DNA from 3 places in the Kitasatospora sp. NPDC051170 genome. Region 3 is predicted to be linked to each of the others. Evidence: predicted binding sites of a transcription regulator. Region 3 holds the regulator's gene; each other region holds the start of a gene.

Region 1 (7,332 bases), on a different contig from region 3:
AGGGGTTGACGACGAGGGCGTCGTCCTTGAGTTCGGCGTGGGCGCCGGCCTCGCGGGAGAGGACGAGCGCGCAGCCGTGGTCGGAGACGACGGGGACCTCCTTGGCGACGAGGTTCATGCCGTCGCGGATGGGGTTCACGAGGGCGACGTCGGCGAGGCGGTAGGCGGCGAGGCTGCGGGGGAAGTCGTCGTTGACGTGGAGGATCAGGGGCTGCCAGGTGTCGGTGGCGAACTCGGCGTTGATCTCGGCGGCCAGGGTCTCGACGGCGGCGGTGTAGTCGCGGTACTCGGCGAGGTCGGTGCGCGAGGGGTACGCGAAGGCGAGGTGGACCACCCGGTCCTGCCAATCGGGGCGGGTGCGGAGCAGGTGCCGGTAGGCCAGGAGGCCGCGGACGATGTTCTTGCTCAGCTCGGTGCGGTCGACGCGGACGATCGTGCGGCGCTCGCCGACGGCCTCGCGCAGGGCCGCGAGGCGTTCGTCGACGTCGGGGCGGTGGGCGCGTTCGCGGAGGAAGTCGGCGTCGGCGCCGAGGGCGTGGACGCCGAGCCGGGTGGTGCGGCCGTCGTGCGTGACGGTGAGGGCCTCGTGGTCGACGGTGGCGCCGAGGACGGATTCGCAGCAGGCGGCGAAGGCGCGGGCCCAGCGTTCGGTGAGGAAGCCGGCGCGGTCGGCGCCGAGGATGCCGGTGAGGACGGCCGCGGCGACGTCGTCGGGGAGCAGCCGGTAGTACTCGGGCGGGGCCCAGGGGGTGTGGGAGAAGTGGCCGATGCGCAGGTCGGGGCGGGCGGCGCGCAGGAGGGCCGGGGTCAGGGAGAGGTGGTAGTCCTGCACGAGGACGGCGGCCCCGGGGGCGGCTTCGGCGGCGAGGGCTTCGGCGAAGGCCGTGTTGTAGGTGGTGTAGTCGGCCCACTGGGTGCGGAAGCCGGCGTCGAAGGCGGGGGCGGTGGGGGTCGCGTACAGCAGGTGGTGGACGAACCAGAGGGTGGAGTTGGCGACGCCGTTGTAGGCGTGGGCGAAGGTCTCGGGGTCGAGGTCGAGCATCCGGACGGCCTGGCCGCCGACGTCGTGGCCGGCGAGGTCGAGGCGGCCGTGGGGGGCTTCCCGGGCGGCCCGGCGGTCGGCGTCGTTCAGGGCCGCGCAGACCCAGACGGCGTTGGGGTCGTCGATGGCGGAGAGGCCGGAGACCAGGCCGCCGCCGCCTCTGCGGAGGGTCAGGGTGCCGTCGTCCGCGGTGCCGAAGGACACCGGGCCCCGATTGGAGGCCACCAGGACGGGGGCGGTGCCGGTCGCGCTCGAACGTTCGGTCGTGAGATCGCCCATGGTTGGCATCTTGCCGGGGGGTGGGGGTGGCAAACCCCTCAGTGGCGGGTCGCGTATTCCGGGACGGTGTGCATCGGGGGGCGTTCGAGGGCGGTGACGGGGAGGGTGTGGGCGGTGAACTCCCGTGTTTCGGGCGAGCGGGTGAACTGGGTGAGGAGGGGGCGGACGAGGTCGGCGCCGGCCTTGAGGCGGTGGGTGCGGTCGAGGCGTTCGAGGGCGGTGCGGTAGATGGTGGCGGCCATCCGGCCGAGGGCCTGGCCGTCCTGGTGGCGGTGGTGGCGGACGCCGACGTCGACCTGGGCGAGGGCGTCGAGGCCGACGGTTTCGAGGGCGTCGACGAGGAGGCCGAGCTCGACGCCGTAGCCGGTGGGGAAGGGCAGGCGTTCGAGGAGGGAGCGGCGGGCCGCGTACTCGCCGCCCAGGGGCTGGACGAAACCGGCGAGTTCTGGCCAGTGGAGGTTGAGGAGCGGGCGGGCGACGAGTTCGGTGACGCGGCCGCCGCCGGCGGGGACGATCGCGCCCGACTCCGTCTCCAGGGGGCGGTCGTACATGGCCTTGACCAGCTGGATGTCGGGCTCGGTGAGCAGCGGGCCGAGGATGCCGGAGACGAAGGCGGGGTCGAACTCGCGCAGGTCGGCGTCGATGAAGCAGACGAGGTCGCCGTGGGTGACGAGCAGGGAGCGCCAGAGGACCTCGCCCTTGCCGGGGACGGCGGGCAGGCGCGGGAGGATGGCGTCGCGGTGTTCGACGCGGGCGCCGGCCTCGGCGGCCGCGGCGGCGGTGGCGTCGGTGGAGCCGGAGTCGACGACGACGAGTTCGTCGACGAGGGGGAGGCGTTCCATCAGTTCGCGGCGGATGGTGCGGACGATGTCCCCGACGGTCGCCTCCTCGTCGAGGGCGGGCAGGACGACGCTGACGGTGTGGCCCGTGCGCTCCTTGGCGCGCAGGAGGTCCTGGGCCGGCCGGTCCGCCGCGGCCCAGGAGCGCCGGCGTAGCCAGGACGCCGCCTGCGGGAGGAGCTCGGGGGTCGGTTCGGCGGGCACGGGGTTCTCCTCGACGGGGTCGGGCGGGCTTGGTCGAGACGTGTCATCTCGCGTGGCGGACAGCCCGATTCGGGTTTGACGCCTTCGGATACAGTCTTCGTACGGCGGTCGGACCTTGGCACACTGGGGTAACCGCCCGAGCACCACCACAATTTCACAAGCTCATCCAGAGGGACTGAGGGAACGGCCCGTTGACGTCCCGGCAACCTTCTCGCTCGGCTGTCTTCGACAGGCCCCGGCGGGACAGGTGCCAATTCCGGCCTGTGGCGCGACCGCGCCGCGGGGAAGATGAGGAGAGAGGCTCCGCCATCATGGCCATCGACGTTGCCGCACCTACCCCCAGCCTCCGGCCGGAGGTACCCCCGACCGTGGACCTCGGCCCCGCCGCCGCCCTGTCCTGTCGGGAGTGCGGAACCCGCTTCCCGCTCGGCCCCAGCTTCGCCTGCCTGGAGTGCTTCGGGCCGCTGGAGATCGCGTACGAGTTCGGCAGCGAGGGCGCCGAGGAGCTGCGCAAGCGGATCGAGGCCGGGCCCGCGTCCATCTGGCGCTACGCGCCGCTGCTGCCGGTGCCGGCCGACGTCGCCTCCAAGCCGAACCTGAACCCGGGGTGGACCCCGCTGGTGAAGGCGGACAACCTGGGCCGCGAGCTCGGGTTCACCGCGCAGCTGCACGTCAAGGACGACTCCGGCAACCCGACGCACTCGTTCAAGGACCGCGTGGTCGCCTGCGCGATCGAGGCGGCGCGGGCCTTCGGGTACACCACGCTGTCCTGCTCCTCGACCGGCAACCTGGCCGGTGCGGTGGGCGCGGCGGCGGCCCGGGCGGGCTTCCGGTCCTGCGTGTTCATCCCGCACGACCTGGAGCAGGGCAAGGTCGTGATGGCCGGGGTGTACGGCGGCGAGCTCGTCGGCATCGAGGGCAACTACGACGACGTGAACCGCTTCTGCTCGGAGCTCATCGGGGACCCGGCCGGCGAGGGCTGGGGCTTCGTGAACGTCAACCTGCGGCCGTACTACGGCGAGGGGTCCAAGACGCTGGCGTACGAGATCTGCGAGCAGCTCGGCTGGCGGCTGCCGGAGCAGATCGTCATCCCGGTCGCCTCGGGCTCGCAGCTGACGAAGATCGACAAGGGGCTGCAGGAGCTGATCAAGCTCGGCCTCGTGGAGGACCGGCCGTACCGGATCTTCGGTGCGCAGGCCGAGGGCTGCTCCCCGGTGTCCACGGCGTTCAAGGACGGCCGTGACGTGATCCGGCCGGTCAAGCCGGACACCATCGCCAAGTCGCTGGCCATCGGCAACCCGGCGGACGGCCCGTACGTGCTGGACATCGCCCGCCGCACCGGCGGCGCCGTCGAGGACGTGACGGACGCGGAGGTCGTGGAGGCGATCCGGCTGCTGGCCCGTACGGAGGGGATCTTCGCCGAGACCGCGGGCGGCGTGACCGTCGGCGTGCTCAAGAAGTTGGTCGAGACCGGGCAGCTGGACCCGGCCAAGGAGACCGTCGCGATCAACACCGGCGACGGCCTCAAGACGCTGGACGCCGTCTCCGACGCCGGGATGACCGCCGTCATCCGCCCCACCCTGGCGTCCTTCCGCGACGCCGGCCTCGCGTCCGCCTGAACCACCCGATAGGAGAGCCATGAGCGCGAACGTCCGCATCCCCACCATCCTGCGCACCTACACCGGCGGCGCCGCCGAGGTGAGCGCCGAGGGCGCCACCCTGGGCGAGGTCGTCGCCGACCTGGAGAAGAACCACCCGGGCATCGCGGCCCGCATCCTGGACGACACCGGCAAGCTGCGCCGTTTCGTGAACGTGTACGTGAACGACGACGACGTGCGTTTCGCCGAGGGACTGGCGACCGGGATCAAGGACGGCGCGAGCGTCTCGATCATTCCGGCGGTCGCCGGAGGCTGCTGACCCGCAAGGGTCCGGCAAGGGCTCGGCAAGGGCTTGAAACGGCCGTTCACGCGTGCGGAATTCGATTCTCCGCATGTGTGGACGGCCCTTGCATTTCGGCGGGAATATTTCCTGGTCGAGTGGGAGTAGAGTGTGGCTCGGTTGGGAACGAGGTTCCTTTTCCGATTCGCCGGACGGGGTCCGGCCGCTGAGACCGGCCCGGGGCAGGGGCCGTGAAACATGTCAGGCAGATGTCAGAATTCCGGTGGCGGATTGGGGTAATTCGTCCGCTGTGTCCGGGCTGAAATGCCGATTTCCTCCAGGTTCGCTCGGGATTGTCCCTTGACGCTGCGTCGGAATTCCCGGCGATTGGCTCTGTTGCAGAGGGCGTCGATCCGGATACATTCAGCCGCGGTCGACGTAATCGCCTCGCCCGGCGTACCACGGCGGCCGCGGCTGCGCCCAGGGGGGGTTCCCCGGGCCGGCCTACCAGAACCGGGCCCGCGACCTGCGGGCGCGTGAAGGGCCAGCACAGCACTAGGGGAGTTCGGAATGGCTCAGGGCACCGTCAAGTGGTTCAACGCGGAGAAGGGCTACGGCTTCATCGCGGTCGACGGTGGTGCGGACGTCTTCGTCCACTACAGCGCGATCCAGATGGACGGCTACCGCACCCTCGAGGAGGGCCAGCGGGTCGAGTTCGAGATCTCCCAGGGACAGAAGGGCCCGCAGGCGGACATGGTTCGCGCGGCGGTCTGACCTTCCGGCTCCAGGAGCTCGTCGCGGCCCACGGCTGGTGACCACTCGCTTCTTCGGCGGGCCCGTACGACGACAGTCGTACGGGCCCGTTCGCGTGTCCGGGGCTTGCACTCGACCACCCGGAGTGCTAATCATTGGCGTTAGCACTCAGAGCTTGAGAGTGATAAGCGGACCGGGTCGGTGAGGTCCCGGGGAGCGCAGGGGAATGGACCTGCGCGACCAGGACCGTCCGTCGCGGGCACCCCTTGGTCCGAGCAGTCGACCGTGTCCCGGAGGACCACTTCTGATGGCCAAGATCATCGCCTTTGATGAGGAAGCTCGCCGCGGCCTCGAGCGTGGCATGAACCAGCTCGCCGACGCGGTGAAGGTCACGCTCGGCCCCAAGGGCCGCAACGTCGTGCTGGAGAAGAAGTGGGGCGCCCCCACGATCACCAACGACGGTGTCTCCATCGCCAAGGAGATCGAGCTCGAGGACCCGTACGAGAAGATCGGTGCGGAGCTCGTCAAGGAGGTCGCCAAGAAGACGGACGACGTCGCTGGTGACGGCACCACCACCGCCACCGTGCTCGCCCAGGCCCTGGTTCGCGAGGGTCTGCGCAACGTCGCCGCCGGCGCCAACCCGATGGCCCTGAAGCGCGGTATCGAGAAGGCCGTCGCCGCCGTCTCGGACCAGCTGCTGGCCCAGGCCAAGGACGTGGAGACCAAGGAGCAGATCGCCTCCACCGCCTCCATCTCGGCCGCCGACACCCAGATCGGCGAGCTCATCGCCGAGGCCATGGACAAGGTCGGCAAGGAAGGCGTCATCACCGTCGAGGAGAGCAACACCTTCGGTCTGGAGCTCGAGCTCACCGAGGGCATGCGCTTCGACAAGGGCTACATCTCCGCCTACTTCGCGACCGACCTGGAGCGCATGGAGGCGACGTTCGAGGACCCGTACATCCTCATCGCCAACTCCAAGATCGGCTCGGTCAAGGACCTGCTCCCGCTGCTGGAGAAGGTCATGCAGAGCGGCAAGCCGCTCGTCATCATCGCCGAGGACGTCGAGGGCGAGGCCCTGTCGACCCTGGTCGTGAACAAGATCCGCGGCACCTTCAAGTCCGTCGCCGTCAAGGCCCCGGGCTTCGGTGACCGCCGCAAGGCCATGCTCGGCGACATCGCCATCCTCACCGGTGGCACCGTGATCTCCGAGGAGGTCGGCCTCAAGCTGGAGAACGCCGGTCTCGACCTGCTGGGCACCGCCCGCAAGGTGGTCATCACCAAGGACGAGACCACCATCGTCGACGGTGGCGGCGACAGCGACCAGGTCGCCGGCCGCGTGAACCAGATCCGTGCCGAGATCGAGAACAGCGACTCGGACTACGACCGCGAGAAGCTCCAGGAGCGCCTCGCCAAGCTGGCCGGCGGCGTGGCCGTCATCAAGGCCGGCGCGGCCACCGAGGTGGAGCTCAAGGAGCGCAAGCACCGCATCGAGGACGCCGTCCGCAACGCCAAGGCCGCCGTCGAGGAGGGCATCGTCGCCGGTGGTGGCGTCGCGCTGCTGCAGGCCGGTGTCGCGTTCGACAAGCTGGAGCTGGAGGGCGACGAGGCCACCGGTGCCAACATCGTCAAGGTCGCGCTCGAGGCCCCGATCAAGCAGATCGCGACCAACGCCGGCCTCGAGGGTGGCGTCGTGGTGGAGAAGGTGCGCAACCTCCCCGCCGGTCACGGCCTGAACGCCGCCACCAACGAGTACGTCGACCTGGTCGCCGCGGGCATCATCGACCCGGCCAAGGTCACGCGCTCCGCGCTGCAGAACGCCGCCTCCATCGCGGCGCTGTTCCTCACCACCGAGGCCGTCATCGCCGACAAGCCGGAGAAGGCCGCCGCGGCCGCCGGCGGCGGCATGCCGGGCGGTGACATGGACTTCTGATCCTCACGGATCGGTTGGTTCCTCGTTCGCGTGGGCGGTTCCCTTCGGGGGGCCGCCCACGCGGCGTTTTCGGGGTTGCCGTCCTGGGGCGGAGAATGGGCGGATGGCTTCCGACGACATCGAGACCGCCCTGCACGACGCCCGGGCGCTGATCCTGGCCGACCTCACCGCGCGGGACGTGGCGGACGCCGCCGTCGTCTCGCTGGTGGAGGAGGCCGTGGCCCACCGCCGGTGGTGGCTGGCGCAGTGGCCGGACGGCACCGAGTACGTGCTCGGGCTGGTCGCCCAGGACGTGCAGGACGCGCTGCTGGAGGCGTACGGGCGGTGGCCGCTGTGCACCGTCTGCGCCGAGGACGGGGACCCCCACGCGCTGGGTGTGGAGCCGGAGTTGGGCCCCGAGCCGCACT
Region 2 (7,332 bases), on a different contig from region 3:
GTCCTCTCGGACGGTACGAAGATCAACAGCCCGCGGTTCCTGCGCCGGGCCGAGAAGCGCCTCAAGCGTGCCCAGCGCTCCCTCGCCCGCAAGGAGAAGGGCAGCAGGAACCGGGAGAAGGCGCGGGCGAAGGTCGCCCGCGCCCACGCACGGGTGGCCGACGCCCGGCGCGATTTCCACCACCAGCTCTCCACCCGGCTCATGCGCGACAACCAAGCCGTGGCCGTGGAGAACCTGGCGGTGAAGGCACTCGCCCGAACGAGGCTGGCTAAGTCCGTGCACGACGCCGGATGGTCGGCGTTCGTCTCGATGCTGGAGTACAAGGCCGTCAAATTCGGTCGCTCCCTGGTACGGATCGGCCGGTTCGAGCCGACCTCCCAGGTGTGTTCCTGCTGCGGCGTCAAGGACGGCCCCAAGCCCCTGCACGTGCGCGTGTGGCAGTGCGCCGCGTGCGGGGCGCGGCTGGACCGGGACGTGAACGCCGCCGTCAACATCGCCAAGGCCGCCGGACTGGCGGTGACAGCCTGCCGAGCGAAGGTAAGACCGGGATTCGTCCCGGCACAGCGTGAAGAAGCAGGAACCCGCCGAGACGGCCAACCCGGCCGTGGCAGGAATCCCCGGGCGCTAGCCCAGGGAGCGGAAGTCAACGTGCATAGCTGAGAGCAAGCAAGCTGGACGGAGCCGGGAGCGCGGTGCGGGTGAACAGGGACGGGCTGAGCAGGGGCCGGAGCAGGACCAGGGCGTACGCGGCCGGAGCGGTGGCCGTGCTGGCCTTCGCCACCGCGTGCGGCAGCGGAGGCGGCGACGGCGGCGCGGCCCCGGTCGCCACCTCGGCGGGGGCGGCCGCGCCGAATCCCGCCGGCACCGCCGCGCCGACCGGCGCCGCCACCACGCCGGGCGCCGCCCCGGCCGGGGGCGACGCCGCGGCCTGGGCGAAGTGGAACCTCAAGCCGCTCGCCCCGGCCCCCGCGCCGCCCGCCGACAAGCCGATCAAGCTGGAGAAGACCGGCACCGTCCCGGTGTTCAGCGACGTGAAGACCACCGACAAGGTCGTCTTCATCACCATCGACGACGGCGCCGAGAAGGACCCGAAGTTCGTCGAGATGCTCACCGAACTGAAGGTGCCGATCTCGATGTTCCTGACCCGGGACATCGTCAAGAACGACTACGGCTACTTCAAGCCGCTCCAGGCGCTGGGCAACCACATCCAGAACCACACCGTGGACCACCCGGTGATGAGCAAGATCTCCCCGGAGAAGCAGAAGTCCGAGGTCTGCGACGCGCAGTCCGCGCTCACCCAGCAGTACGGCACCGCCCCGCTGCTGTTCCGCCCGCCCTTCGGCGACGGCGCCAACACCCCGACCCTCAACAACTCGGTGCAGCAGTGCGGCCCGCGCGCGATCGTGCTGTGGCGCGAGTCGATGCAGATCCACGACATGCAGTACCAGTCGGGGGACAAGCTCAAGGCGGGCGACATCATCCTGGCGCACTTCCGCGGCCCCAAGGAGCTCAAGGGCTCCACGATGACCCAGATGTTCGGCGAGCTGCTGGCCCGCATCCAGGAGCAGGGCTTCTCGGTGGCCCGGCTGGAGGACTACATCCAGGCGCCCGCCTCGTAGCTACACCGGCTGCCCGAGCATCATCAGCGGCCCGTCGTCGGTGCGGCTGAGGATCACCGTGACGCTGTTCGGCCCGGAGGGCTTGAGCTGGCGGCGCAGCTCCTCCGGGGTGATCGCCATGCCGCGCTTCTTGATCACCACGGTGCCGACGCCGCGCTCGCGCAGCAGCGCCTTGAGCTTCTTGACGTTGTACGGCAGCACGTCGGTCAGCTCGAAGGCGTGGGCGTACGGGGTGGGGACCAGCGCGTCCGAGGTCAGGTAGGCGATCTTCGGGTCGATCAGCCGGCCGTCGACCATCTCCGCCACCTCGGCGACCAGGTGGGCCCGGATCACCGCGCCGTCCGGCTCGTACAGGTACCGCCCGACCGGGCCGGCCGGCGGGTCGGGCAGGTCGCCGCCGGTGAGGCTGGCGGCCTGCGGCAGCAGGGTGGCGCGGTGCGGGCCGGTGGTCTCGGTGCCGAACCAGAGCACCGCCTCCTTGACGTCCCCGTGGTCGGAGACCCACTCGGCCTCGGCGTCCTCGGGGACGGCCTCGTGGGGGATGCCCGGGGCCACCTTGAGCGCGCCGACGGGCGTCCTGCGGCCGGCCTCGATCGCCCAGGACAGCGGCGGGGCGTACGCCTCCGGGTCGAACACCCGGCCGCGGGCGGTGCGCCGGGCCGGGTCGGTGAAGACCGCGTCGTACCCGGTGACGTCCACCTCGGCGACGTCCGCGCAGACCACCTCGACCAGGTCCGCCAGGCCCAGGGCGGCGGCGTTGGCCGCCGTGGCGGCACAGGCGGCCGGGTCCCGGTCCACGGCCAGCACCTGGATGCCCGCCCGGGCCAGCGCCAGCACGTCCCCGCCGATCCCGCAGCAGAGGTCGGCCAGGCGCCGTACGCCCAGCTCGGTGAAGCGCCGGGCCCGCCACTCGGCGACCTCGCGCCGGGTGGACTGCTCGACGCCGTTGGGCGTGAAGTACATCAGGTCGGCGTCCGCCCCGAACTTCGCCCGCGCCCGCTGCCGCAGCCGCGCCTGCCCGAACGCCGCCGACACCAGCTCCGCCGGATGCTCCCGCCGCAGCCGCGTGGCCAGCGCCAGCTCCTCCTCGGGCGCGAACTCGCGCAGCTCGGCGAGCAGGGCCTGACCCTCGGCGGTCAGGAGGGGCTGGAGGTTCTCGGTGTCCACGGGATCATTCTCGCCGGTCCCGGGACGGGGGCCGCGTTCACCAGAGGATGCCGGAGGAGAAGACGGCCGGGACGACGAAGGGGGAGATCGAGGCGGCGATCGGCAGGTAGCGGTAGCCGGCGCGGTGGCTGCGGACGGCGACCACGATGTCCGCGACCAGGGCGGCGGCGGGGCCGGCGATCATTCCGTAGGCCATGAAGGCCCAGATGAGGCCGTCGCCGTCGTCCCCGTGGCCGGGGCCGTCGCCGAAGGCGGCGACGATGCAGAAGACGACGTACGGGAGCGCGATCCCCAGCAGGGGCAGTGCCAGCAGGGCGAGGACCGCGTCCTGGAGCCGGGACGGGCCGATGCGGGCCGGGGTGTCGGTCATGGCACGAGTCTGGCCGCGCGGCCGAGGCCCGCACATGAGTACGGCTACTCATTCGTCATTCGGGCTCCGCGGGCGCGCCGTTGGCACTCTGGTTGACTGAGTGCTAACACGGGCCTATGGTCGTCCTTGGCACTCCCCACTGGGGGAGTGCTAACGCGAAGACGTGTGTCTGACCCCCGCGACGGCAGGCACGCAGGTTCGCCCCTACCTGTTAGAAAACCCCGTAATCTCCGAAGGGGAGCTCGGACGTGACCACCAGCAGCAAGGTTGCCATCAAGCCGCTCGAGGACCGCATTGTGGTCCAGCCGCTCGACGCCGAGACCACCACGGCCTCCGGCCTGGTTATCCCGGACACCGCCAAGGAGAAGCCCCAGGAGGGCGTCGTCCTGGCCGTCGGCCCGGGCCGCTTCGAGGACGGCCAGCGTCTGCCGCTCGACGTCGCCGTGGGTGACATCGTCCTGTACTCGAAGTACGGCGGCACCGAGGTCAAGTACCAGGGCGAGGAGTACCTCGTCCTCTCGGCCCGCGACGTCCTCGCGATCATCGAGAAGTAAGACGTCACCGCCCCGCCCCGGATCGCCTCCTCAGTGACGGTGGCCCGGGGCGTGGTCGTTGGTCCACCTAGTTCGGCGGCCACCGAACCGGCCGCAGCCCCGAGGGAATAGGGAACATGGCGAAGATCCTGCAGTTCGACGAGGACGCCCGCCGCTCGCTGGAGCGCGGTGTCAACAAGCTGGCCGACACCGTCAAGGTGACCATCGGCCCCAAGGGCCGCAACGTCGTCATCGACAAGAAGTTCGGCGCCCCGACCATCACCAACGACGGTGTCACCATCGCCCGTGAGGTCGAGCTCGACGACCCGTACGAGAACCTTGGCGCGCAGCTCGTCAAGGAGGTCGCCACCAAGACCAACGACGTCGCGGGTGACGGCACCACCACCGCCACCGTGCTGGCCCAGGCCCTGGTCAACGAGGGTCTGCGCAACGTCGCCGCCGGTGCCGGTCCGGCTGCCCTGAAGAAGGGCATCGACAAGGCCGTCGCCGCCGTCTCCGAGCACCTGCTGTCCGTCGCCCGCGAGATCGAGGGCAAGGACGACGTCGCCGCCGTCGCCTCCCTCTCCGCGCAGGACACCCAGGTCGGCGAGCTGATCGCCGAGGCGATCGACAAGGTCGGCAAGGATGGTGTCATCACCGTCGAGGAGTCGAACACCTTCGGCGTGGAGCTGGACTTCACCGAGGGCATGCAGTTCGACAAGGGCTACCTGTCGCCGTACTTCGTGACCGACGCCGAGCGTCAGGAAGCGGTCCTCGAGGACCCGTACATCCTGATCAACCAGGGCAAGATCTCCTCGATCCAGGAGCTGCTCCCGCTGCTGGAGAAGATCCTGCAGGGCGGTGCCTCCAAGCCGCTGCTGATCATCGCCGAGGACGTCGACGGCGAGGCGCTGTCGACCCTGGTCGTGAACAAGATCCGTGGCACCTTCAACGCCGTCGCCGTCAAGGCCCCGGGCTTCGGTGACCGCCGCAAGGCGATCCTCGGCGACCTCGCCGTCCTGACCGGCGGTCAGGTCATCTCCGAGGAGGTCGGCCTCAAGCTCGACCAGGTCGGCCTGGACGTGCTGGGCACCGCCCGCCGCGTGACCATCACCAAGGACGAGACCACCGTCGTCGACGGCGCCGGTGACACCGAGGCCGTGGCCGGCCGCGTCGCCCAGATCAAGGGCGAGATCGCCGCGACCGACTCCGACTGGGACCGCGAGAAGCTGCAGGAGCGCCTGGCCAAGCTGGCCGGCGGCGTCTGCGTCATCAAGGTCGGCGCCGCCACCGAGGTGGAGCTCAAGGAGCGCAAGCACCGCCTCGAGGACGCCATCTCGGCGACCCGCGCCGCGGTCGAGGAGGGCATCGTCGCCGGTGGTGGCGCCTCCCTCGTCCACGCCGCCAAGGTGCTGGACGGCGGCCTGGGCCTGTCGGGTGACGAGGCCACCGGTGTCGCCGTCGTCCGCAAGGCGCTGCACGAGCCGCTGCGCTGGATCGCCCAGAACGCCGGCCTCGAGGGCTACGTCATCACCCACAAGGTCGCCGAGCTGGAGTCGGGCTTCGGCTTCAACGCCGCCACCGGCGAGTACGGCGACCTGGTGAAGGCCGGCGTCATCGACCCGGTCAAGGTCACCCGCTCCGCCCTGGAGAACGCCGCCTCGATCGCCTCCCTGCTGCTCACCACCGAGACCCTCGTGGTGGAGAAGAAGGAGGAGGAGCCGGACGCCGGTCACTCGCACGGCGGCCACGGCCACTCCCACTGAGGCCGAACGGCTGATTCGACCGGAGGCCCGGCCGCTCCCCGCGAGGGGAAGTGGCCGGGCCTCCGGCGTGTTTCAGCGTTCAACTATCATGAGAATTTTGTAGAACGCAAAGATTGCCTTATAACTGAGGCATGATCGAGGCCCGCCATCTGCGCGTCCTGCGTGCCGTCGCCCGCACCGGCTCCTTCTCCGCCGCCGCGCGCGAACTGGGCTGCACCCAGCCCGCCATCAGCCAGCAGATGAAGGCGCTGGAGAAGTCCGTCGACACCCCGCTGGTGGTCCGTTCGGGCCGGGGGATGCAGCTGAGCGAGGCCGGGAAGGTCCTGCTCAAGCATGCCACCGGCATCCTGGCCGGGCTCTCCGCCGCCGAGGAGGAGGTGGCCGCCATCGCCGGGCTGCGGGCCGGGCGGGTGCGGCTGGTGTCCTTCCCGACCGCGAGTTCCACCCTGGTGCCGCCGGCCGTCGCCCGGTTGCGGGACGGCCACCCGGGGGTGCGGGTGTCGCTGGTCGAGGCGGAGCCGCCGGAGTCGCTGGCGATGCTGCGCGGTGGGGAGTGCGAGATCGCGCTGGCCTTCCGCTACCCGCAGTCGGAGGGCGCGCCCCCCGCGGTGGGCTCCTCCGCCGGGCACGGGACGCCGCGCGAGGCGCGGGCCGAGGCCAACCTGGAGGCCCAGCAGCTGAGCGCCGGCACGGACTGGTCCGATCTGGTGGTCACTCCGCTGCTGGACGACCCGCTGGTGGGCCTGCTGCCCGCTTCCCACCCGCTCGCCGGGCGCGAGGGGCCGGTGGAGCTGGCCGAGCTGGCGGGGGAGCAGTGGATCGCCGGCTGCCCGCAGTGCCGGGGGCACCTGGTGGAGCTGTGCGCCGGGGCGGGCTTCGAGCCCCGGATCGACTTCGCGACCGACGACTACCCGGCGGTGGTCGGCCTGGTGGCGGCCGGCCTGGGGGTGGCGGTGCTGCCCCGGCTGGCGCTGCAGTCGGTGCGTCCTGACGGCGTGTCGACGGTGCCGGTGCGGACGGCCTCGGGGGCTCCCGCGCTGCGCCGGGTGGTGGCGCTGACCCTGCCGGACCTCGCCGAGGTGCCGGCGGTGGCGCTGATGCTGGAGCGTCTCGCGGGGGCGGCCGCCGACCGCTGACGGTCGGTGACGGCCGGGCTTCCCGGGGGCTCTCGGTGGGTTGCGGTGTCCTACGGCGCCGCGAAGGAACGTTTCTTCACGGCGCGACGACGGCCGATGCTAACGCTGGGCGATCGCCGGCGGGGTCAGCGGGACCTCCACCAGCCGGTGCCGCGAGCGGCCCAGCATCTCCTCGCGCTCGTCCTCGGTCATCCCGCCCCAGACCCCGTACGGCTCCCGGACCGCCAGCGCGTGGGCCGCGCATTCGGCGATCACCGGGCAGCGCATGCAGACCTCCTTGGCGCTGGTCTCCCGTGAACTGCGCGCGGCTCCGCGCTCACCCTCCGGGTGGAAGAAGAGCGAGCTGTCCACGCCGCGGCAGGCCGCCGAGAGCTGCCAGTCCCAGAGGTCCGCGTTGGGACCGGGGAGGCGGGAGAAATCTGCCATGGCTCATTCCCTTCAGAGGCTCTACCGCCCGGACCGGGCGCTCGGCGGGGTTGCCGCCGGGCGGCGCGGTGGGCCGTCGATGCACCGGTGTGGACACCTGGAAATATGACTTAAGGCAACTCCATGGACAAGTCACCCACAGACTGGCACAACAGTCAATGACCGTACGAAAGCTATAAAAACGGGCAAAGAGGGCAATGGTTTCGGCGGGCGCGGGCGTGGCAATCGGGTGGCCTACCGGCGCACGACGCTCCGTATGGGTGTGCGGGTCGCACGCCCACCGCGCGCGAGCTGCGGAAAAGTGCGGCGTGTGCA
Region 3 (7,332 bases):
CTCGGCGTCGGAGACCCACAGCACGCCCTGGGCGCCGTCCTCGCCGGGCACCACCCGGGCCAGGCGCCCGCGCACGCCGGGGGTCTCGTCCAGCACCCGGGCCGGGCCCTCGCGGTGGGTCAGCCAGTGGACGCCGCCGCGCACCACGACGGCGCTGGCGCGGCCGGTGCGGTCGGGCGCGACGGTCTCCAGCCAGTGCGCGGCGGGCACCGGGCGCCGGCGGCGGCCCGTACGGGGGCCGGCCAGGCGCAGGTCCAGGCGGCGCGGGGCGGCGCCGTCCAGGTCGTCCAGCAGCCAGAGTTCGCCCGCTCGGTGGAAGACGACCCGGGTGCCGTCGGTGGTGGCGTTGCGGGCGTAGAAGCCGTCCGGGTCGGCGGTGTGGCGGCGCAGGTCGGAGCCGTCCGGCAGGCTGGACCAGAGCTCGGAGACGCCCTCGTGGTCGGAGAGGAACGCGATCCGGCCGCCCACCCACATCGGGGAGTCGAGCTGCCCGTCGAGGCCCTCGTGGACGCGGGCGAACTCGCCGCCCTCCTCGCCGAGCCACAGCTTGCCCGCCCGGCCGCCGCGGTAGCGCTTCCAGTGGGCGGGCTCGCGGTTGTTGGAGGCCAGCAGCACGCGGGCGCGCTGGTCGTCGGAGGCCGCGCTCCGCTGCTCGAAGGCCAGGGCGCCGACCGGCCCGTACGGCAGCCGCTGCGGCTCGCCGCCGTCCAGGGGCACCGCGTACGCCCAGGTGCGGCGCAGGCTGGCCTCACCGGCGGAGGTGGAGGCGATCGGGCGGCCGTCCGCCGTCCAGCCCTGCACCCGGGTCTGGTCGCTGCCCCAGTGGGTGAGCCGCCGCGAGGGCCCGCCCTCCACCGGCAGCACGTGCACCTCGGGGGCGCCGTCCCGGGTGGAGGAGAAGGCCAGCCGGCTCCCGTCCGGGGAGAAGCGGGGGTGGTGGACCGGCAGGTGGTCGGCCGTCAGCCGCCAGGCCCGGCCGCCGTCGAGCGGGGCGAGCCAGAGGTCGTCCTCGGCGACGAAGGCGACCAGGTCACCGTGCAGGTGGGGGTGGCGCGGATAGGCGCCCGCGGGGGTGCTCAGGGAGTCCGTCACCCGGCCAGCCTAGGCAGCCGCCCGGGCCGAGGAGCTCGGTTTGCCGCCAAAAAATCAGATGGAGCTCACGACCAGCGGCCGGTACGCCCCAGCAGCAGCGCGCCCGCCGCCACCCCGGCGGTGGAGGTGCGCAGCACGGAGGACCCCAGCCGGTACGGCTTCGCGCCCGCCTCGGCGAAGGCCGCCAGCTCCTCCGGGGAGACCCCGCCCTCCGGCCCGACCACCAGCACCACGTCCCCGCCCTCGGGCAGGGCGGCCGACGCCAGCGGCTCGGCGCCCTCCTCGTGCAGCACCGCGGCGAACGCGGCCTCCCGCAGGACGGGCAGCAGCTGCCGGGTGGTCATCAGGTCCCCCACCTCGGGGAAGCGCAGCCGGCGGGACTGCTTGCCCGCCTCCCGGGCGGTGGCCCGCCACTTGGCGAGCGCCTTGGCGCCGCGCTCGCCCTTCCACTGGGTGATGCAGCGCGAGGCCGCCCAGGGGATCACCGCGTCCACGCCGACCTCGGTCATGGTCTCCACCGCCAGCTCGCCCCGGTCCCCCTTGGGCAGCGCCTGGACGACGACGATGCGCGGCGCCGGCCGCTCCTCGCGGCGCACGGCGGCCACGGCCACGTCGATCGCGTCCTTGCCGTGCACCTCGGCGACGGTGCCGTCCACGCCCAGGCCCAGCCCGTCCGCCAGGGTGACGGCCTCACCGGCCGTCAGCCGCTTCACCGCCGCCGCGTGCCGCCCCTCGGGCCCGTCCAGGCGTACCAGCGCGCCGGGCGCGGCGGCGGCGATCCGCTCGGTCTCGACGACGAAGACGGGGGCGGTCATGGCGGGGGTACCTCCGGATGGGTGGGGACACGGAAGGGGTGCCGGGGAATCCCTCCCCGGCACCCCTCACGCAGCTGGACTAACGGCCGTTGAAGGCGTCCTTGAGGCGCGAGAACAGCCCCTGCTGGCCCGGCGCGAACTGCCCGGAGGGCCGCTCCTCGCCGCGCAGCACCGCGAGGCGGCGCAGCAGATCCTCCTGCTCGGGGTCGAGCTTGGTGGGCGTCTGCACCTCGACGTGCACTATCAGGTCGCCCCGGCCGCCGCCGCGCAGGTGGGTGATGCCCCGCCCGTGCAGCGGGATCGACTGGCCGGACTGGGTGCCGGGCCGGATGTCGACCTCCTCCAGGCCGTCCAGGGTCTGCAGCGGCACCTGGGTGCCGAGCGAGGCGGCCGTCATCGGGATGGTGACGGTGCAGTGCAGGTCGTCGCCGCGCCGCTGGAACACCGTGTGGGTGGTCTCGGCGATCTCCACGTACAGGTCGCCGGCCGGGCCGCCGCCGGGGCCGACCTCGCCCTCGCCGGCCAGCTGGATGCGGGTGCCGTTGTCGACACCGGCCGGGATCTTGACGGTCAGGGTGCGCCGGGCGCGCACGCGGCCGTCGCCGGCACACTCCGGGCACGGGGTCGGCACGACCGTGCCGAAGCCCTGGCACTGCGGGCAGGGGCGGGAGGTCATGACCTGGCCCAGGAAGGACCGGGTGACCTGCGAGACCTCGCCCTTGCCGCGACACATGTCACAGGTCTGCGCCGAGGTGCCGGGGGCCGCGCCCTCGCCGCTGCACGTGGTGCAGGTGACGGCCGTGTCGACCTGGAGCTCCTTGGTGGTGCCGAACGCGGCCTCCTCCAGGGTGATCTCCAGCCGGATCATGGCGTCCTGGCCCCGGCGGGTGCGCGAACGCGGGCCGCGCTGGCCCGCCGCGGCGCCGAAGAAGGCGTCCATGATGTCGGAGAAGCCGAAGCCCGCCGCGCCCGCGCCGAAGCCCGCTCCACCGCCGCCCGGGGACAACGGGTCCCCGCCGAGGTCGTAGACCTGGCGCTTCTGCGGATCGGAGAGCACCTCGTAGGCGGCGTTGATCTCCTTGAACCGCTCCTGCGTCTTCGGGTCCGGGTTGACGTCCGGGTGCAGTTCGCGTGCCAGGCGCCGGAACGCCTTCTTGATCTCGTCCTGCCCCGCATCCCGTCGGACGCCGAGTACCGCGTAGTAGTCCGTGGCCACCAAATGCTCCGCTTGTTCCGCCTGTAGTAGTGCTGCGATCGGACCCGTCAGCCGTCTGACGGGGGTTTGCTACGACTCGGCCAGGATCTGACCCACGTACCGTGCCACCGCTCGCACCGCCCCCATTGTGCCCGGGTAGTCCATCCGGGTCGGACCGATCACCCCCAGTTTGGCCACGCTCTCGTCGCCCGAACCGTAACCGACCGACACGACCGAGGTGGAATTCAGCCCCTCGTACGCGATCTCGCGGCCGATCCGGACCGTCATCCCCGCGTCCGCGGTCTCACCCAGGAGGCGGAGCAGGATCACCTGCTCCTCCAGGGCTTCCAGCACCGGCTGGATGGTCAGCGGGAAGTCGTGCCCGAAGCGGGTCAGGTTGGCCGTGCCGGCCAGCATGATCCGCTCCTCGTTCTGCTCGGCGAGCGCCTCGAACAGCGTCGCCAGGACGGTGGTGACCGTCGGCCGGTCCGGCTGCTCGAACCCCGCCGGCAGCTCCTCCAGGAGCCCCGGCACGTCCGGCAGCCGCTGGCCGGCGGCCCGCGCGTTGATCCGGGCCCGCAGGTCCGCGAGAACCGTCTCGCCGACCGTGCCCGGGCAGTCGACCATCCGCTGCTCGACCCGGCCGGTGTTGGTGATCAGCACGAGCATCACCTTCGCCGGGGCCAGGGCCACCAGCTCGATGTGCCGCACGGTGGAGCGGGTCAGCGAGGGGTACTGCACCACGGCGACCTGCCGGGTGAGCTGGGCGAGCAGGCGCACCGTACGGGCGACCACGTCGTCCAGGTCGACGGCGCCGTCCAGGAAGTGCCGGATCGCCCGGCGCTCGGGGGCGCTCATCGGCTTCACCTCGGCGAGGCGGTCCACGAACAGGCGGTAGCCCTTGTCGGTGGGGATGCGCCCCGCGCTGGTGTGCGGCTGGTGGATGTACCCCTCCTCCTCCAGCGCCGCCATGTCGTTGCGCACCGTCGCCGGGGACACGCCGAGGTTGTGCCGTTCCACCAGGGCCTTGGAGCCGACCGGCTCCTCGGTACCCACGTAGTCCTGGACGATGGCGCGCAGCACGGCCAGCTTGCGTTCGTCCAGCTGGCGGACCTCACCGGCCATGGGGCACGCACCTCCCTCTTCGCACGTTGTCCGTCCGTGTCCCTGTTTCGATGCCTGTCGCGATCCTCGAGGCCGCTCTCGGAGAGCCCCGACCCTGGCACTCTGCGCACACGAGTGCCAGAACCGTACCTGCCAGTGTAAGGCCCGGGCCTTCCCCCAGGAACGGCCCACCCGGGGTGATCCTGCCCGCAGTTCCGGGCCCGCACCCTCCGTCCCGGAACTCCCGGCGCGGGGGTGGTGCCCCGGGGCCGTCCGGGTGGCAGCATCGAAAGCGACGGCGAATGGAGGAGCAAGCGATGTCGAGCTCGGGCCAGCACACCCGTTTCGCGCCGGACCGCGGCCTGACCGGCCGCATGGTGGCGACGATGTTCGTGATCGGGCTGCTGTACGTCGGTTTCACAGGCCTGCTGATCGTGCTGCTGCGCGGGGCCTGGCCGCTGATCGTCCTGATCTCCGGCGGGCTGTTCGTGGCCCAGTTCTGGTTCAGCGACAAGATCACCGAACGGGCCATGGGCGCCCACCCGGTGAGCCCCGAACAGTACCCCCAACTGCACGGCACGATCGACCGGCTCTGCGCGCTGGCCGACATGCCCAAACCCCGCGTGGCGGTCGCCGACAACGACATGCCCAACGCCTTCGCCACCGGACGCAACCCGCAGAAGGCGGTGGTCTGCGTCACCACCGGGCTGCTGCGCCGGCTCGAACCCGAGGAACTCGAGGGCGTCCTCGCCCACGAGCTCTCCCACGTCGCCCACCGCGACGTCGCGGTCATGACCGTCGCCGGATTCCTCGGCGTGCTCGCCGGAGCCATGACCAGGATCGCCATGTACGGCGGCTTCATGGGCGGCGGGCGCAACAACAACGACCAGAACGCGGCCATCGCGGCCCTGGTCATCCCCCTGGTGTCGATGGTCGTCTACGCCATCAGCTTCCTGCTCACCCGGCTCCTCTCCCGCTACCGCGAACTCGCCGCCGACCGCGCCGCCGCCCAGCTCACCGGCCGGCCCAGCGCCCTCGCCTCCGCCCTCACCAAGGTCACCGGGCAGATCGCGGCCATCCCCACCAAGGACCTGCGCCAGGCGCAGCCCTACAACGCCTTCTACTTCGCCCCCGCGCTCAGCGCCAAGGAGACCGCCTCGCAGCTGCTCTCCACCCACCCGTCGCTGGAGAAGCGGCTGGAACAGCTGGCGAAGATCTCCGAGCAGCTCGGGCGCTGAGCCCTCTTTCTCGACCCGGAAAGGACCGTCGTGGGATTCCTGGACACCCTGTTCGGCCGCACCAAGCCCGTCAAACCCGACCTCGACCAGCTCTTCGGCGTCCCCTCCGCCGCCCTCACCCTGGAGGCCGGCGCCGGGTTCCTGCCCACGGGGCTCGGCTCCGTCTGCTTCGCCGCCGTCGAGGGCGCGGCCTTCGTCCAGGTCGAACAACAGGTCCGGGCGCTGCTCGACGCCGACACCGAGCGGGGTGGGGTTCCCGTGGAGGCGTCCAAGGACGGCTACGGCTACTCCTGGCTGCTGGCGAGCCACAAGCCCGAGGAACTCCCCGAGCTGGTCAACGACCTGCACGCCGTCAACAGCGAGCTGGAGGCCAACGGTTTCGGCCCGCAGCTGCTCTGCTCCCTCGTGGGCTTCCGCAACGCCGAGGGGCAGTCGCTGGCCCTGGTCTACCTCTACAAGCGCGGCACCTTCTACCCGTTCGCGCCGATGCCCGGCGGCGGGGAACGGCGCAACAGCCCGCTGGAGCTCCAGATCAACGCGATGCTCGGCAACGACCTGCGGCTGGAGAAGGACCTCAGCCGGTGGTTCCCGCTGTGGGGCGCGCCGGGGCTGTGACGTACGCCTTGACGGCGGCGGCGAGGACCTTCTGCGAGTCCGTGGGCGGCTTCTGGTCGGGCGCCTGCTTCACCACGAGGACCACATCGCCCAGGCGGGCGAAGCCGCTGACCTCCTCGAACGGCTTCGAGTCGCCGGGGAAGGTCGACGTGAAGTGGATCAGGAAGCTGTCGTCGGCCGGCACCCCGGCCGGTGCGACGGAGGCGGTCTCCTGGACCTTCGTGCCGTCCGTGAACGTGGTCAGGTAGGAGCCGCAGCGCTGCGCGGTTGCGCGGATGGCATCCATCACCTCGGCCGCCCGGCCGGGCGCGTAACGGTCGAGCGACTCCCGGCCGAACCAGCCCATGTCCTCGGCGTCGGCAGATGTCCGTTCCAGGTCCGCCGCCACGTACTCCACAGGCGGGGCGTGCGTAGTCACGAACTCGTCGACCTCGAGCTCGTCGCACCGCAGGTCGGCGATGGCGGTGGGCGTGCCCGCGGCGGCGGTCGACGTCGGGTCGACCAGCACCCGGCCCAGCTTGAACCCCTCGGGCAGCCCGTCCTGGGTCAGCAAACCCTCGCGCAGGCTCTTCGGCGCAGGCGCCCGAGATGCCTCCTTCGGCCTCTCGGCCTTCTCGGCCGTACAGGCCGACGCTCCGAGCACCGCCAGAACGATCCCCACCACCGCGCCGTGACGTCCGCGCACCGATCCCCCACCCCCAGGACTCATGATCGCCCGTACTCTCCCACACGGCTGACCGTCCGTAGACTCGCGCCCATGCGCAGCCGCCAGTACGGACCAGACCTCACCCCGCCGTGGAAGAACCAGGCCCCCGCCCCTGAGGTGCCCGCCGAGCGGGACCTGGTGGTGGAGGAGGCGGCCACCGGCTTCTGCGGGGCGGTGGTGCGCTGCGAGAAGACGGCGGAGGGGTTCACCGTCACTCTGGAGGACCGCTTCGGCAAGCACCGGGTGTTCCCGATGGTGGCGCGCGGCTTCCTCCTGGAGGGCCGCGTCGTCACCCTGGTGCGCCCGGTAGCCGCCGCCCCTTCGGCCCCCGCCCGTACGGCCTCCGGCTCCCTCGCCGTCCCCGGCGCCCGCGCCCGCGTCGCCCGCGAGTCCCGCATCTACGTGGAGGGCCGGCACGACGCGGAACTCGTCGAACGCGTCTGGGGCGACGACCTCCGCATCGAGGGCGTCGTCGTCGAATACCTCCAGGGCATCGACGACCTGCCCGCCATCGTCGCCGAGTTCTCCCCCGGCCCGGAACGCCGCCTCGGCGTCCTCGTCGACCAC

Evidence for each region. Region 3 encodes HrcA, which represses chaperone genes, less so after heat shock. Its sites were predicted from a motif close to TTNGCACTCNGNNNNNCNGAGTGCNAA; they were not measured.
Region 1: the regulator HrcA is predicted to act here: its motif matches at 5,121-5,147, upstream of groL (chaperonin GroEL).
Region 2: the regulator HrcA is predicted to act here: its motif matches at 3,237-3,263, upstream of groES (co-chaperone GroES).

What each region holds. Positions count from the first base shown of each region.
Region 1 covers NZ_JBITFA010000013.1:190,084-197,415, reverse strand. The annotation lists gene ACIBCA_RS26330 (trehalose-6-phosphate synthase) at 1-1,321, opposite strand, end outside; gene ACIBCA_RS26325 (glucosyl-3-phosphoglycerate synthase) at 1,360-2,364, opposite strand; SAM riboswitch class I at 2,524-2,659, shown strand; gene thrC (threonine synthase) at 2,676-3,983, shown strand; gene ACIBCA_RS26315 (ubiquitin-like small modifier protein 1) at 4,003-4,281, shown strand; gene ACIBCA_RS26310 (cold-shock protein) at 4,813-5,016, shown strand; gene groL (chaperonin GroEL) at 5,303-6,925, shown strand; gene ACIBCA_RS26300 (hypothetical protein) at 7,029-7,332, shown strand, end outside.
Region 2 covers NZ_JBITFA010000004.1:419,607-426,938, forward strand. The annotation lists gene ACIBCA_RS12160 (RNA-guided endonuclease InsQ/TnpB family protein) at 1-660, shown strand, start outside; gene ACIBCA_RS12165 (polysaccharide deacetylase family protein) at 693-1,619, shown strand; gene ACIBCA_RS12170 (methyltransferase domain-containing protein) at 1,620-2,786, opposite strand; gene ACIBCA_RS12175 (hypothetical protein) at 2,824-3,156, opposite strand; gene groES (co-chaperone GroES) at 3,405-3,710, shown strand; gene groL (chaperonin GroEL) at 3,827-5,455, shown strand; gene ACIBCA_RS12190 (LysR substrate-binding domain-containing protein) at 5,587-6,591, shown strand; gene ACIBCA_RS12195 (WhiB family transcriptional regulator) at 6,691-7,017, opposite strand.
Region 3 covers NZ_JBITFA010000019.1:16,535-23,866, forward strand. The annotation lists gene ACIBCA_RS31860 (PDZ domain-containing protein) at 1-1,092, opposite strand, end outside; gene ACIBCA_RS31865 (16S rRNA (uracil(1498)-N(3))-methyltransferase) at 1,158-1,907, opposite strand; gene dnaJ (molecular chaperone DnaJ) at 1,987-3,123, opposite strand; gene hrcA (heat-inducible transcriptional repressor HrcA) at 3,193-4,227, opposite strand; gene htpX (zinc metalloprotease HtpX) at 4,524-5,444, shown strand; gene ACIBCA_RS31885 (hypothetical protein) at 5,475-6,059, shown strand; gene ACIBCA_RS31890 (hypothetical protein) at 6,019-6,744, opposite strand; gene ACIBCA_RS31895 (DUF3097 domain-containing protein) at 6,817-7,332, shown strand, end outside.